3 regions of the Thauera sp. DNT-1 genome follow, and region 1 is predicted to be linked to each of the others. Evidence: riboswitches for the same ligand, from Rfam matches in the RefSeq annotation. Region 1 holds a riboswitch; each other region holds the start of a gene.
What was found. Region 1 has a riboswitch for cobalamin ahead of bluB (5,6-dimethylbenzimidazole synthase). Riboswitches for the same ligand answer to the same signal wherever they lie in the genome.

Region 1 (4,299 bases):
TCGCCTGCAGGCGGCACGACTGGGCGTGGAGCACATCGACGAGCGAGCGCGTGAGGCGCGGGCCGAAGGGATCCGCCGCCAACTCGAGGCGCCCGGGCACCGCCGCCGGACGCTCCGCGCCGGGGGCGATCGCCGTCTGCCCCGTCCCAGGCTCGTCCCCCTCGCCAGGCACTCCGGCCAGCTCGTCCGCCCCGCCGGCGAGAAACACCGGGGCGGCGTCCGCCCCCCCTGCCAGCGCGCACATCAGCACCTCGGGATAGTCGGGATCGCGCTGCAGCGCGGCGATCCGCGCCGCACAGGCCGCACGCAATCCCCCGGCAAGCAGGTCCTCGATCACGCGCAGGTGGTCGAGCCGGGCCGAACAGCATGCGAACCAGGGCTCCGCGAGCGCCGACGGCAGCACCCCGCCCTTCCCCGCGGCGAGCAACTTGCGGCGCAGGCGTTCAAGTTCGGCGAGCGGCATCGCCTGGCACGCCGCATCCCAGGCGCTGCGCACCTCGGGCGGGCAGAAGGCAGCGAAGCGCGCGAAGCACGCCTCCTGCGTCTCGATCAGATGCAGCAGGTCGGGCTCGGCGGGATGGCGCGCGTTGGCCGCAGCGTTCGCCCTCCCAGCGGCGAAGGCGGCCGCACCGGCCGCACGCTCCTGGCCGGCGAACTCCTTGCCCTGCATCAGGTTGAACAGCGCCACCAGCAGGCGCGAGATGGCTGGATCGGTCGCGATGTCGGCCGCCTCGAAGACCAGCGCCAGCAGCGCGGCGATCGCCTGCGTGAATCGCTGCGTGGCCTCGTGCGGCGTGCAGCGGCCGGCGGCGATCGTCGCGCGCAGCGCGGGCAGCCCGTCGAGGGCGTGCAGCGCGAGCGCGATCCGGGTGAGCAGGCGGGAGCCGCCCGTCGGCGCCGCGCCGCCCCTCGCGTCGAGGACGTCGGCCTGCTCCAGCCAGGTCCGCAGCGCGGCATCGGCCTCGATGCTGGCCGCCACGCACGCCGCGCGATCGCCATCGAAGTGCCTGCCACCCGCGGCGAGGTGAAGATTCGAGCACCCGCGCTCGGCCTGCAGGCGATGCACCAGCTCGCTCACCGCCCGCACCAGCTCGCAGCTGCGCGCCAGTTGCTCGAGCTCGCGCAGCTCACAACGGCGCGCAGCGACCAAAAAGGCGAGGATCGATTCCATGCAGGGCTCCGGCAAGAAGAGGGTCTGCGACCGGCGGCCGCACATCCCCCCAAGCAAGACCCGTGCAAGCCCGACGCCTGGGCGCTGCTGTAGGAGCGACGCAAGTCGCGATCACGGCCCTGCCGCCCCCGCCGCCCGCTGCCGCACGCGGAATCGTGCGATCGCGACTTGCGTCGCTCCCACCAAAACCAGCGCGCCCTTCCAGCGCCGACGCCTGGCGCTGCTGTAGGAGCGACGCAAGTCGCGATCACGGCCCCGCCGCCCCCGCCACCCGCTGTCGCAGGCGGAATCGTGCGATCGCGACTTGCGTCGCTCCCACCAGAACCACCGCTCCCTTCCAGCGCCACCGCCTGGCGCTGCTGTAGGAGCGACGCAAGTCGCGATCACGGCCCTGCCGCCCCCGCCGCCCGCTGCCGCAGGCGGAATCGTGCGATCGCGACTCGCGTCGCTCCCACCAGAACCAGCGCTCCCTTCCAGCGCCGCCGCCTGGCGCTGCCGTAGGAGCGACGCAAGTCGCGATCACGGCCCCGCCGCCCCCACCGCCCGCTGCCGCACGCGGAATCGTGCGATCGTGACTCGCGTCGCGCCCGCAAGGGGCTACGCGGCGCTTCGAGGGCTCGGGCGGAGCTGGCCGATGGCCTCGATCAAGCCCTCGCCCACCCCATCGGGCCCGCGCTGCCAGCCGTCGAAATGCAGCAGCTCGGGCAACGGGACGCGCTTCAACCAGCCTGCGGCCTCGAGCTCCGGCTGCGCGTGGAAGTCGCGCACATAGCCGACGCACAGATAGGCGATCGGCACGATCTCGCGCGGGATGCCGAGCGCCTCGCGCAGCGCCTGCTGGTGCAGGATGCTCACCCAGCCCACGCCCAGGTTCTCGGCGCGCGCCGCCAGCCACAGGTTCTGCACCGCGCACACCGCGCTGTACACGTCCATCGCGCCGATGTGCGTGCGCCCGATCACGACCGGGCCGTGGCGGCTGCGGTCGCAGGTGATGCAGATATTGACCGGCGACTCGAGGATGCCCTCGAGCTTCAGGTTGCGATAGGTGTCGCGCTTGCCCTCGTCGAACATCTGCTCGGCCTCGGCGTGCGCGGCGAGGAAATCGGCGTGGATCTTCGCGCGCACCTCGCGCGAGCGCACCACGACGAAATCCCACGGCTGCATGAAGCCGACCGAGGGCGCGTGATGCGCGGCGGTGAGCACGCGCGCGAGCACCTCGTCGGGGATCGCGTCGGGCAGGAACTCGCCACGCACGTCGCGCCGGGTGTGGATGGCGCGATAGACGGCGGCGCGCTCGGCGGCGTCGAACAACGGATTGGCCTGGAAGCGCGCGGCGGCCGGGTCGTGAATCGGTGCGGACGCGTCGGCGCTCGCCGGCGCGCACTGCGCCTGCGTCGGGCTGCTCATGAAGTATTCCCCTTGTCGTCGAGCAGTGGGCAGCCACCGACCAGGCGACTGCGGGATGCACTTCGAGGCCGGTCTTCCGGCTGCGGATCATCTCGTCCGGGCGCCTTCCCGGTCCTCGTGGACCAGTGGCTGGGCGAACCTCGCCCGGACAATCCCCTACACGGCGCTGGGCGCGCGGCGGAATTGCACCGCCTTCCCGATTCTCCCGCGCACGCGCGGGCACCTCGAAGCAGAGAGGGCGCAAGCTTAGCGGCAAAGGCGGCCGCGGGCAAAACAAGGCGGACACCGCCGCGCGGGGTGGGAGGTCGCCCGATCGCGACTTGCGTCGCTCCTACGAAACCGGCGCGCGCATCCTTGCGCCCGGCGCCCGGAGTGGGACGTGGGAGCGACGCAAGTCGCGATTCCCACCCGCGTCGACCTATAAGCGCTCCTCGCAGATGCACCGCCCGATCGCGACTTGCGTCGCTCCTACGAAACCGGCGCGCGCATCCTTGCGCCCGGCGCCCGGAGTGGGACGTGGGAGCGACGCAAGTCGCGATTCCCACGAAACCGGCGCTCGGCCATTGGCCCTCCCGACGCAGCGCCGGCTCGATTCCTCTATAATTATGAATTCTTGACACAACCGCCCACCCAGGAGGCACCATGTCCCAGCGTCCGTTCAAGATCCTCGGCATCCAGCAGATCGCCATCGGCGGTCCGAGCAAGGAGAAGCTCAAGACCCTGTGGGTCGACATGCTCGGCCTGGAGGTCACCGGCAACTTCGTGTCCGAGCGCGAGAACGTCGACGAGGACATCTGCGCGATGGGTTCCGGGCCGTTCAAGGTCGAGGTCGACCTGATGCAGCCGCTCGATCCCGAGAAGAAGCCCGCGGTGCACACCACCCCGCTCAACCACGTCGGCCTGTGGGTGGACGACCTGCCCAAGGCGGTCGAATGGCTCGGCGCCAACGGCGTGCGTTTCGCGCCCGGCGGCATCCGTCGCGGCGCGGCGGGCTATGACATCACCTTCCTGCACCCCAAGGGCAACGACGAATTCCCCATCGGCGGCGAGGGCGTGCTCGTCGAACTTGTCCAGGCCCCGCCCGAGGTCGTCGAAGCCTTCGCCCGCATCGCCAGCTGATCGCCCCCGGCATTTCATGTAGGAGCGACGCAAGTCGCGATCCAGCGCCGCGGCAGGCGATGCGCCTCGGTCGCTGCGGGACGGCCGTGATCGCGACTCGCGTCGCTCCCACAGCGCACCCCGAACGCCCGCAAGCACCGCCACCCCGGCGTTTCACGTAGGAGCGACGCAAGTCGCGATCCAGCGCCGCGGCAGGCAATGCGCCTCGATGGCTGCGGGACGGCCGTGATCGCGACTCGCGTCGCTCCCACAGCGCACCCCGAACGCCCGCAAGCACCGCAACCCCGGCGTTTCACGTAGGAGCGACGCAAGTCGCGATCCAGCGCCGCGGCAGGCGATGCACCTCGGCGGCTGCGAGACGGCCGTGATCGCGACTCGCGTCGCTCCCACAGCGCACCCCGAACGCCCGCAAGCACCGCAACCCCGGCATCTCCTGTAGGAGCGACGCAAGTCGCGATTGCAGCGCCGCGGCAGGCGATGCGCCTCGGTCGCTGCGCGTCGCCGTGGATGCGGCGGCGCAGCACCTGCCCCGAAGTGTCGAATTTTTTTACACCGCCCCCCTCGCGACGTCCTCTCCAGAGCAACAGAACCCTTTAAATCAA
Region 2 (4,299 bases), 1.6 Mb from region 1:
ACGCGAGGCGGACAGGCCGACACAGATCATCTCGACGTCGGCGACGATCCGCGCGCCGCCGCCGAGGATGGCGGCCAGGCCGGCGTCCACCGCATCGGGATGGAATTCGGTGAGGCCGTTGAACTCGAAGTCGGCGTTGGCGTGGATCATGCGGCGCACCACCGGCCACTGCCCGGCGGTGTAGGCGTGACGGCCGACCTCGGCGTCGATGATGGCGAAGGAGTCGTGCTCGATCGCGCGCCCGGCGGCGGTGAGCTGTTCGGTGACGGTGTTGGTGCGCATGGCGGGTTCGGCTTCAGGCGTGCGCGTGGCCATGGGCGCGAGCGTATGCATGGCCATGGTCGTGCTCGTGGTGCGCAGGGGCGTGACGGGCGTGCGTGGGGCTGTGCTCGTGCAGGTGCACGGCCTCGGCGGCGAGGCGGTATCTGCAGCCGTCGCACTCCAGCAGTCCGCCTTCGGGTGCTTCGTGGTCGTCGACCCTGCGGTCGAGCAGCGCGAAGATGCCCTCGTCGAAGCCGAAGTGGGTGCCGAGCGCGAAGGCGAGCTGCGGGTACTGGCGCCGCAGGCGCTCGACCTGTGCCCGGATGCGCTCCATCAGCACCCCGGTGAAGAGGTACACCGGCACGATGCAGATCTGCGTCATGCCCAGGCGGGCCTGGCGCTGCACCACGGTTTCGAGTCGCGGCCAGGTCACGCCGGTGAAGGCGAGGTCGACCAGCTCGTGGTCGCCGTCCTCGAAGAGCCAGCGCGCCATCTTGGCGAACTCGCCGTTGGCGCCGGCGTCCGAGGAGCCGCGGCCGAGCAGCACCACGCCGGTGGTGTGCGGGTCGGGCATGTCGAGCTGCCTCAGCAGGCGGTCGAGCTGGCCGCGCAGTACGGCGAAGAGCTCGCGCCCCATGCCGAGGTGGCGGGCGCAGGCGAAGGCGACGCCGGGGTGGCGGGCGCGGGCGCGCTCGATCGCAGCCGGAAGCTCCATCTTGACGTGGCCCGCGGCGTTGAGGATGAAGGGAATCGTGACGACACGGCGCGCCGCGTGCGCGGCGCGGTCGAGGCCCTCGTCGAGCAGCACGTCGGCGTGCTCGATGAAGCAGGTCTCGATGCGCCAGCCGGGGTGGCGTTCGCGCCATTGTGCGGCGAAGTGGAGGATCTCCTTGTTGCCCTCGCGGTTGCGCGAGCCGTGGCCGACGAGAAGGATGGCGGTCTTGTTCATGCGGTTTCTCCGGTGGCGATGCCGGCCGCGGCGGCCGGCATCGACGCCTTGCGGAAGCGGTGGCCGAAGCCCGGGTCGTAGAGTTTCGAGCGTGCGAGGTCGGGCCACAGGCGGGCGCCGAGCGCCGGACTGGCGAGAATCATGGCCTGGCTGGCGATCTTCTCGTCCTGGCAACGGCGCTTGATGTCGGCCAGCGTGCCGCGCACGATCTTCTCCGCGCCCGCCCAGCTCGCCTTGTGCACCACCACGATGGGGGCGTCCTCCGGCCAGCCGGCGGCGCGCAGCGCACGCTGCACCTCGTGCAGCAGCGTGATCGACAGGAAGATGCACAGCGTCGTGCGGTGCGCGGCGAGCGCCTCGAGCGCCTCGCCCGGCGGCATCGGCGTGCGCCCGGCGACACGGGTGAGGATCACCGTCTGCGTCACCTCCGGCAGGGTCAGGGTCTCGCCCGCGGCGGCGGCCGCGGCCATCGCCGAGGACACGCCCGGCACCACCCGCCAAGGAATGCCGGCGGCGTCGAGCGGGCGCGTCATCTCGACCAGGGCACCGTACAGGCCGGGGTCGCCGGTCTGCAGGCGCACCACGACGGGATGGCGGGCGCAGGCGTCCAGCAGCCAGGCGCTCATGCCCTCGAGCGTCATGTCCCTGGAGTCGCGGATCTCGCAGTGGGCGGGCGCGAACTGCGTCGCGCTGCGGTCGACCAGCGAGCCGGCGAACAGGATCGCGCCCGCCCGCTCGAGCAGGCGGCGGCCTTTCACGGTGATCAGGTCGGGGTCGCCGGGGCCCGCGCCGACGAACCAGACCGTACCCGGCAGCGCGGTCATCAGCCGCGCGCCGGCACGGCGAAGCAGAGCCGCACGAGGGGACGATGCGCCTGCGACTGCAGCAGGCGGACGAGTGCGACCGTCAGCACCGGCTCGATCAGCGCCACCGGGAGGTAGGCGCTGGCGAAGGCGGCCCATGCCGCGAAGGGCGTGGCGACCTCGCCCATGGCCAGCCAGAAGCCGACCATGACGGCGACGCCGGCGTAGTAGGCGGCGTCGAGCTTCAGCACCGATCCCACCCGCGTCGCGGCGCCGCTGGCGAGCCTGCGGCCGAGCGTGGCATGCAGCGCCACCAGCGGTACGGCCAGCGAGAGGAAGTTGACCCCGAGATGCAGCAGGTCGGCGGGCTCGAAGACCCCGCCCTGAAGCAGCAGGCCGAGGCCGAAGCCGAGCAGGGTGGGCACGAAGCCGAGCGTCAGGTAGATCGGCATGGCGCCGATGAAGTGCAGCTCCGATGCGCCGGCGGGCGTATGGAAGCTCTGCATGAAGACGGAGAAGAACAGGGCTGCGAGCAGGGTGCGCAGCAAGCGCTGCGGCTTCCTGAGAAGTTGCGGCGCCTGGGCGGCGACGAGCGCGGTGGCGGCGAGGTTGGCGGCGGCGATCTTGGCGCCGGAAAGGATGCCGGGTTCGATGTGCATGATGACTCCCCACGAGTGCATGGAACGACGATGCGAACCACGCGGGCGGGGGGGCGGCATGCGGGCGCGGCGCTGCCGGTGGGCGTACGCACGCGGTGAAACCGCGAGCGCACGCCGGGCACGGCATTGCCTGGAGACCGCTTGCACGACGAGTCGGCTGGAGCTTCCGGCGCACACGGGCAGCCGGCGGAAAACCAGTCGGATCGAACCCACACCCCGGGGCTCACATCAACCTGGAACCGCGCACGACGCCACTTGCAGGCGGGTGCGGGTTCCGTACTCGATCGGGCCGGTCTTCTGGCTTGCCGTCTTCCTCCTCCGCCGGCCTTCCCGAGCGCAAGGCTCAGTGGCGTGTTGGCGGATTCGTCAGGCTCACAGCAGCGGGGGCTGCGCCGGAATGGTCGTGCGCGCGCAAGGCGGACGACGTCACCGGACTTCCCGTTTCACCCTGTCATATGAAGTTATGACAGGGCACCCGGATCGAATGCGGAGCGAAGGATAGGCGAAGCTGGGGCAGGAAGGCAAGCGATGTGCAGCGGTGGGGACGGGAGCGCCGCGGTCGCGATGCCGGTTTTCGTGGGAGCGACACCAGTCGCGATGCGGCCGTCGGCGCGGGTTATGCGAATCTCGGACCCGCGCCGACGGCCTCGCCGTTTCCGGTCGTCCTGCTCAGCGCTTGTCGCCGCCCGGCTTGGCGGCGAACAGGGCGGCGCGGGGCTGCGGGCGGCGCTGCGGGTTCGCGCCGGCGGGGCGGGGCGCGTTACCCTCCGGGCGGCGGTTGGCGGACGGTGCGCGGTTGCCGTCCACCTCGACACGGCGGGCCGGCACGGCGCGGTTGCCATCGACGTCCGGGCGCGGAGCCGAGCTGCGGTTGCCGTTGGGCTCGCGCGCCTCGCCCGTGCGCGCCGCGCGATTGCCGTCGGCCTCGCCGCGGGTGCGCGCGGGGGCACGTCCGCCGGGCTGGGCCGGAGCACGTCCGCCGCCTGCGCGCTCGCTGCGCGCGGGCGCGGCGGCGGGGCTGCGGCCCTGGCCGTTGCGGCCGCCGCGGCGCTGCAGCGGTTCGCGCTGGTGGTCGGCGTCGTGTGCGGCCTCGCCGCCGGCGCTGGGCACGAAGTCCTCGGCCACGGCGCGCTCGATGCGGCGCTTGATGACGCGCTCGATCGCGGTCAACAGCTTGATTTCTTCGTTGTCGACCAGCGAGATCGCATTGCCGGCGGCGCCGGCGCGGCCGGTGCGGCCGATGCGGTGCACGTAGTCCTCGGCGACGTTGGGCAGCTCGAAGTTCACCACCTGGGGCAGCTGGTCGATGTCCAGGCCACGCGCGGCGATGTCGGTGGCCACCAGCACCGGCAGGGAGCCGTCCTTGAACTGGGCCAGCGCGCGCGTACGCGCGGCCTGGCTCTTGTTGCCGTGGATCGCGGCGGCGCCGATGTCGTGCTTGGTGAGGTACTCGGCGAGCTTGTTGGCGCCGTGCTTGGTGCGGGTGAACACCAGCGCCTGGAACCACTGCTTTTCCTTGATCAGGTGGGCGAGCAGTTCGCGCTTCTGCTTCTGGCCGATCAGGTACACCGCCTGGTCGACGCGCTCCGCGGTGGTGTTGCGCGGGGCGACTTCCACTTCTGCCGGG
Region 3 (4,299 bases), 1.6 Mb from region 1:
CGACACATCCACCCAGAACAGCGCCGCCCCGAGCATCATCGCCCCCAGCGCCCCCACCGCCGCCCCGCCCGAGATGCCCAGGATGTAGGGGTCGGCGAGCGGGTTGCGCAGCAGCACCTGCATCAGCGCACCCGCGGTAGCGAGCAGGCCGCCGCAGGCGAAGGCGGCGAGGGCGCGGGGGAGGCGGAGTTCGAGGATGACAGCGGACAGCGCCGGATCCCCACCAGGCAGCAGAGCCGCCCACAACTGCCCCCAACCCGCGCTGATGTCGCCCGCCTTGAGCGCCAACGCAACTGCGCACAGCGCGCCAGCCAGCAGCAGAGCAATCAGCGGAGCAAGCCTGCGTCGGGGCATGGGGAAAAAGCGTTCAGCGCATCAGTCGTGAGTGGGGATGATCGCCGGGCGAGCCCGGCATATGCAGCATCAGCGCTGCGGCTGATACGTCAGCGTGACGAAGACGCCTCGACCCGGCTGCTCGTAGAAGCGCGCTGTCTCGTAGTCGGCATCGAAAATGTTCACCAGCGTACCCTGAACTCGCCAGTCCCGACCCAACGCGTGCTCGGCACGCAGATCGACTGTGGCGTAACCAGCCAGGCGGTTGCGATTGGCCAGGTCGTCGTATCGCCGTCCCTCTGCCACTACCGTGGTACCCAAACGCCAGGCACCAAGGTCGCGATCGGCATCAAGACGCAGCGTCTGCTCTGCGCGGCGAGGCAAGACATTCCCCCGGTTCAGTCCTTCGGACCGGTTCTCGGGGTCAATCAGCGTGAGACTGCCAGAAAGGTCCCAAGACATGAGACGCGTGGCCAAGGTCGCCTCGAGGCCACGGATGCGGGCCTTGTCAACGTTGTTCGCTGCAAAGATCGACGAATCGAAGGCAATGAGATCATCAACAGTGGTGCGGAACACGTTGGCGGACCAGCGCCCCCATGCCGCCACGCCTGCAAGGCCAAACTCCAGGCTACGCGCGGTCTCAGGCTCGAGCGCCGGATTGCCGTAGAACGGGAAATACAACTCGTTGAACGACGGTGCCTTGAACGCGGTGCCATACGCAGCGGTCGCGCGCAGACCATCGGAGAATGCATAGCCCCAGGCGAGGTTGCCGGTATTGTGGGTGCCGAACTGCTCGTTGTCGTCGCTACGCAGGCCAACCTCGTAGTCGTGCGCCCCAGCCTTGCCCTGGTAGAAAGCAAACACGCCACGGTTGTCGCGCTGGGTCACCGGATACGCCGTCGTGCTGGAGACGCGATCGTCCTGATGGTCGACGCCGACGCTGAGCATGCCGGAAGCACCGATTCCGAAGTCGTTCTGCGCCGACAGTGTCCGACGATCCGTATCGAAACGGCCAGCGAATGCCGCGTCCTTGAAGTTGTCGGCATCATCACGACTCTGCCCCGCCGCCAGCGTCAGGCGCCAATGGTCCATCGGTGACATGGAAAAGCGCACACCAAGCGTCTGCTGCACGGATTCGCTGTAGTTCTGAAAGCCGCCGTCGAACTGGCTGTCCGCATGGGTGCGCAACCAGTTGAAGTCGAACTCCGCCCCGCTATCAAAGCGATAGCCAGCACGTGCGCTGCCGGAAAGGTTGTCATAGCCGTCACGATCCGGCTCGGCCGTAAAGCAGCCGCCCACGCCTGCCGCTTCGACGCGGCAGCTATTGAATCCATCGGTGCTCTCGCGGCTCAGGTTGACGCTATACCAAGCGCGCTCACCGCCACCGCTGACGCCAACCGCAGAGCGGAACGTTCGATCAGAGCCCGCACCCACACTGAAGTATGGCTGCACCGCCCCACCGCCTCGACGGGTGAATATCTGGATGACGCCCCCGATCGCCTCGGAACCGTAGAGGCTGGAGCGCGGCCCACGCACGATCTCCACGCGCTCGATGAGATCGACCGGCATGTCCTGAAACGCCGCAGTGCCGGCCGTCGCCGAACCAACCTTGACGCCATCGATGAGAACCAGCACATGGTCGGACTCGGTGCCACGCATGAAGACGGAGGTCGCCTTACCGCGCCCACCGCTATTACCCACGCTGATGCCAGGCAGCCCACGGAACAGGTCGCTGACCGAACGCGCTTGCTGGCGCTCGATGTCCTCACGCGTAATGACGGTAACCGCAGCCAGCGTCTCGTCTGCGGTACGGGCAGTACGCGTCGCAGTCACCACCACCTCCGACATCTGCGGAGTCGAAGACTGTGCGATGGCTACACAGGGAAAAGCAGATGCGATCGCAGCAACTACGGCCGAAATACGGATTTTCATTGTTGGAACTCCCTTCGCCATGCCGCGCGTCCCCGCACGCCATGGCAACTTCACATGGACGCACCGCGACCCGGGTAGAAACGAAGAGAGCAAGACAAACCGCACCCGTCGCCGCCACCCCGCGGCACATCCGCCAATCCGCGTTCCGGCCGGTCTCCGGGCTCGTGCGCTGTGCCGGCCTGGGGCCGGACGGGTGGGTCGCCTTCCCGGGATGTCATCCCAGTGGCTGCATGACGCACCTTGCGCGCACTTACCGTTGCGGGGGCAGCACAGGCATTGCGGCCTCGTTTGCGAGGGGCCGCGCACCTGTTTCCCGTTTAACCCGGGGCGAGAAACGCCCGTGGGCACCGATAACGCGTTGCCCCTTCCGGGGCAGTGGGGGCGGATGATACCGTACGGCCCGGTATCGTGCACTGCAAAAAACGACGACGAATCCTCCATGCAAGGCCAGCAAAGACAATGACCTGCGAACTCATCCTCGGCGGCGCCCGCTCCGGCAAGAGCCGCGAGGCAGAACGGCGTGCCGCCGGCTCCGGGCTGGCGGTCACGGTGATCGCCACCGCCGAGGCGCTCGACGAGGAGATGGCGGCGCGTATCCGCCGTCACCAGGCCGACCGGCCGGCGGGCTGGCGCACGGTCGAGGCGCCGCTGGCGCTCGCCGATACATTGCGACGCGAGGCCGCGGCCGAGCGCTGCCTGATCGTCGACTGCCTCACGCTGTGGCTCTCCAACCTGCTCGCCGACGCCCACACCCTTCCCGCAGGCGCCACGGCCGAAGACCTGCCGCGCTTCCGCCACGAGCGCGACGCGCTGCTCGCCGTGCTGCCGACGCTGCCCGGCCGCATCGTCCTCGTCGCCAACGAGGTGGGGCTCGGCCTGGTGCCGGAGACGCCGCTCGGACGGCTGTTCCGCGACGAGGCCGGACGGCTCAACCAGATGGTGGCGAGCGCATGCCGCCGGGTTGTCTTCGTCGCCGCCGGCCTGCCGCTGGTGCTGAAGGAAGGCTAAACTTCGGGGCGAAGCACACTTTCCGGGAGAGGGCTGTGGGGCCGCCTGCACAGAAGCACAAGATGACGCGGGAAGACTTCCTGGCCTGGGAGGCGGAGCAGCCCGAGCGCTGGGAGTTCTTCAACGGCGAGGCCTTCATGAGGGCGGGGGGGTCGGACGTGCATAACGTCGTGACCGGAAACATGTACATGGCTTTGCGGATCGGGCTGCAGCACACGCGCTGCAACGTCTTCATGTCCGACGTCCGCCTGCGCCTGGCCGGGTCGGACGACCTCTTCTACCCCGACGTCTTCGTCACCTGCACCGACGCCGACCGCGCCCGCCGCCAGGTCAAGGAAGACCCTATCCTCATCGCCGAGGTGCTGTCGCCCTCGACCGAGGCCTATGACCGCGGCGACAAGTTCGCCGCCTATCGCCGCTTTGCGGGGCTGAAGACCGTGCTCTTCCTGTCGCAGGACCGTGCCCACGTCGAGTGCTTCACCCGCGGCGAGGACGGGCGCTGGGTGCTGAGCGAGGCGAGCGGAGAAACGGCCCGCCTCGCCCTGCCCGCCTTCGACTTCGAGCTCGCGCTCGCCGACCTCTATCGCGACCTGCCGGACGCGGACGCCTCCGACCCGGCGCCCATCCCCCCTCCCTCCACACCACCCCCGCCACCTGCCGCATGAAGCCCTACGCCATCGCCTCGCCCGACCCGCTGCTCTCCGCCGCGATCCAGCACAAGATCGACCGCAAGACCAAGCCGCGCGGCGCGCTCGGCCGCCTGGAGGGGCTCGCGCACCAGATCGCGCTGCTGCAGCAGACCCTGGAACCCGAACTGCGCCAGCCGCACATCGTCGTCTTCGCCGGCGACCACGGCGCGGCGCGCGCCGGCGTGTCCGCCTACCCGCAGGACGTGACCTGGCAGATGGTGGAGAACTTCCTCGCCGGCGGCGCGGCGATCAACGTATTCACCCGCCAGCTCGGGCTGGATCTCACCGTGGTCGATGCCGGCGTCAACCACGACTTCGGCAAGCGCCCGGGGCTGAT

Region 2: another riboswitch for cobalamin. It lies ahead of ACZ5PP_RS10410 (energy-coupling factor ABC transporter permease); the one in region 1 lies ahead of bluB (5,6-dimethylbenzimidazole synthase).
Region 3: another riboswitch for cobalamin. It lies ahead of btuB (TonB-dependent vitamin B12 receptor); the one in region 1 lies ahead of bluB (5,6-dimethylbenzimidazole synthase).

What each region holds. Positions count from the first base shown of each region.
Region 1 is NZ_AP043752.1:3,878,504-3,882,802, reverse strand. It holds gene ACZ5PP_RS17920 (nitrate- and nitrite sensing domain-containing protein) at 1-1,171, opposite strand, end outside; gene bluB (5,6-dimethylbenzimidazole synthase) at 1,769-2,578, opposite strand; cobalamin riboswitch at 2,628-2,820, opposite strand; gene ACZ5PP_RS17910 (VOC family protein) at 3,221-3,697, shown strand.
Region 2 is NZ_AP043752.1:2,249,074-2,253,372, reverse strand. It holds gene ACZ5PP_RS10425 (precorrin-8X methylmutase) at 1-282, opposite strand, end outside; gene ACZ5PP_RS10420 (sirohydrochlorin chelatase) at 296-1,210, opposite strand; gene cobM (precorrin-4 C(11)-methyltransferase) at 1,207-2,034, opposite strand; gene ACZ5PP_RS10410 (energy-coupling factor ABC transporter permease) at 2,034-2,672, opposite strand; cobalamin riboswitch at 2,943-3,167, opposite strand; gene ACZ5PP_RS10405 (DEAD/DEAH box helicase) at 3,342-4,299, opposite strand, start outside.
Region 3 is NZ_AP043752.1:2,269,968-2,274,266, forward strand. It holds gene ACZ5PP_RS10510 (FecCD family ABC transporter permease) at 1-354, opposite strand, end outside; gene btuB (TonB-dependent vitamin B12 receptor) at 424-2,265, opposite strand; cobalamin riboswitch at 2,397-2,632, opposite strand; gene cobU (bifunctional adenosylcobinamide kinase/adenosylcobinamide-phosphate guanylyltransferase) at 2,725-3,273, shown strand; gene ACZ5PP_RS10525 (Uma2 family endonuclease) at 3,336-3,938, shown strand; gene cobT (nicotinate-nucleotide--dimethylbenzimidazole phosphoribosyltransferase) at 3,935-4,299, shown strand, end outside.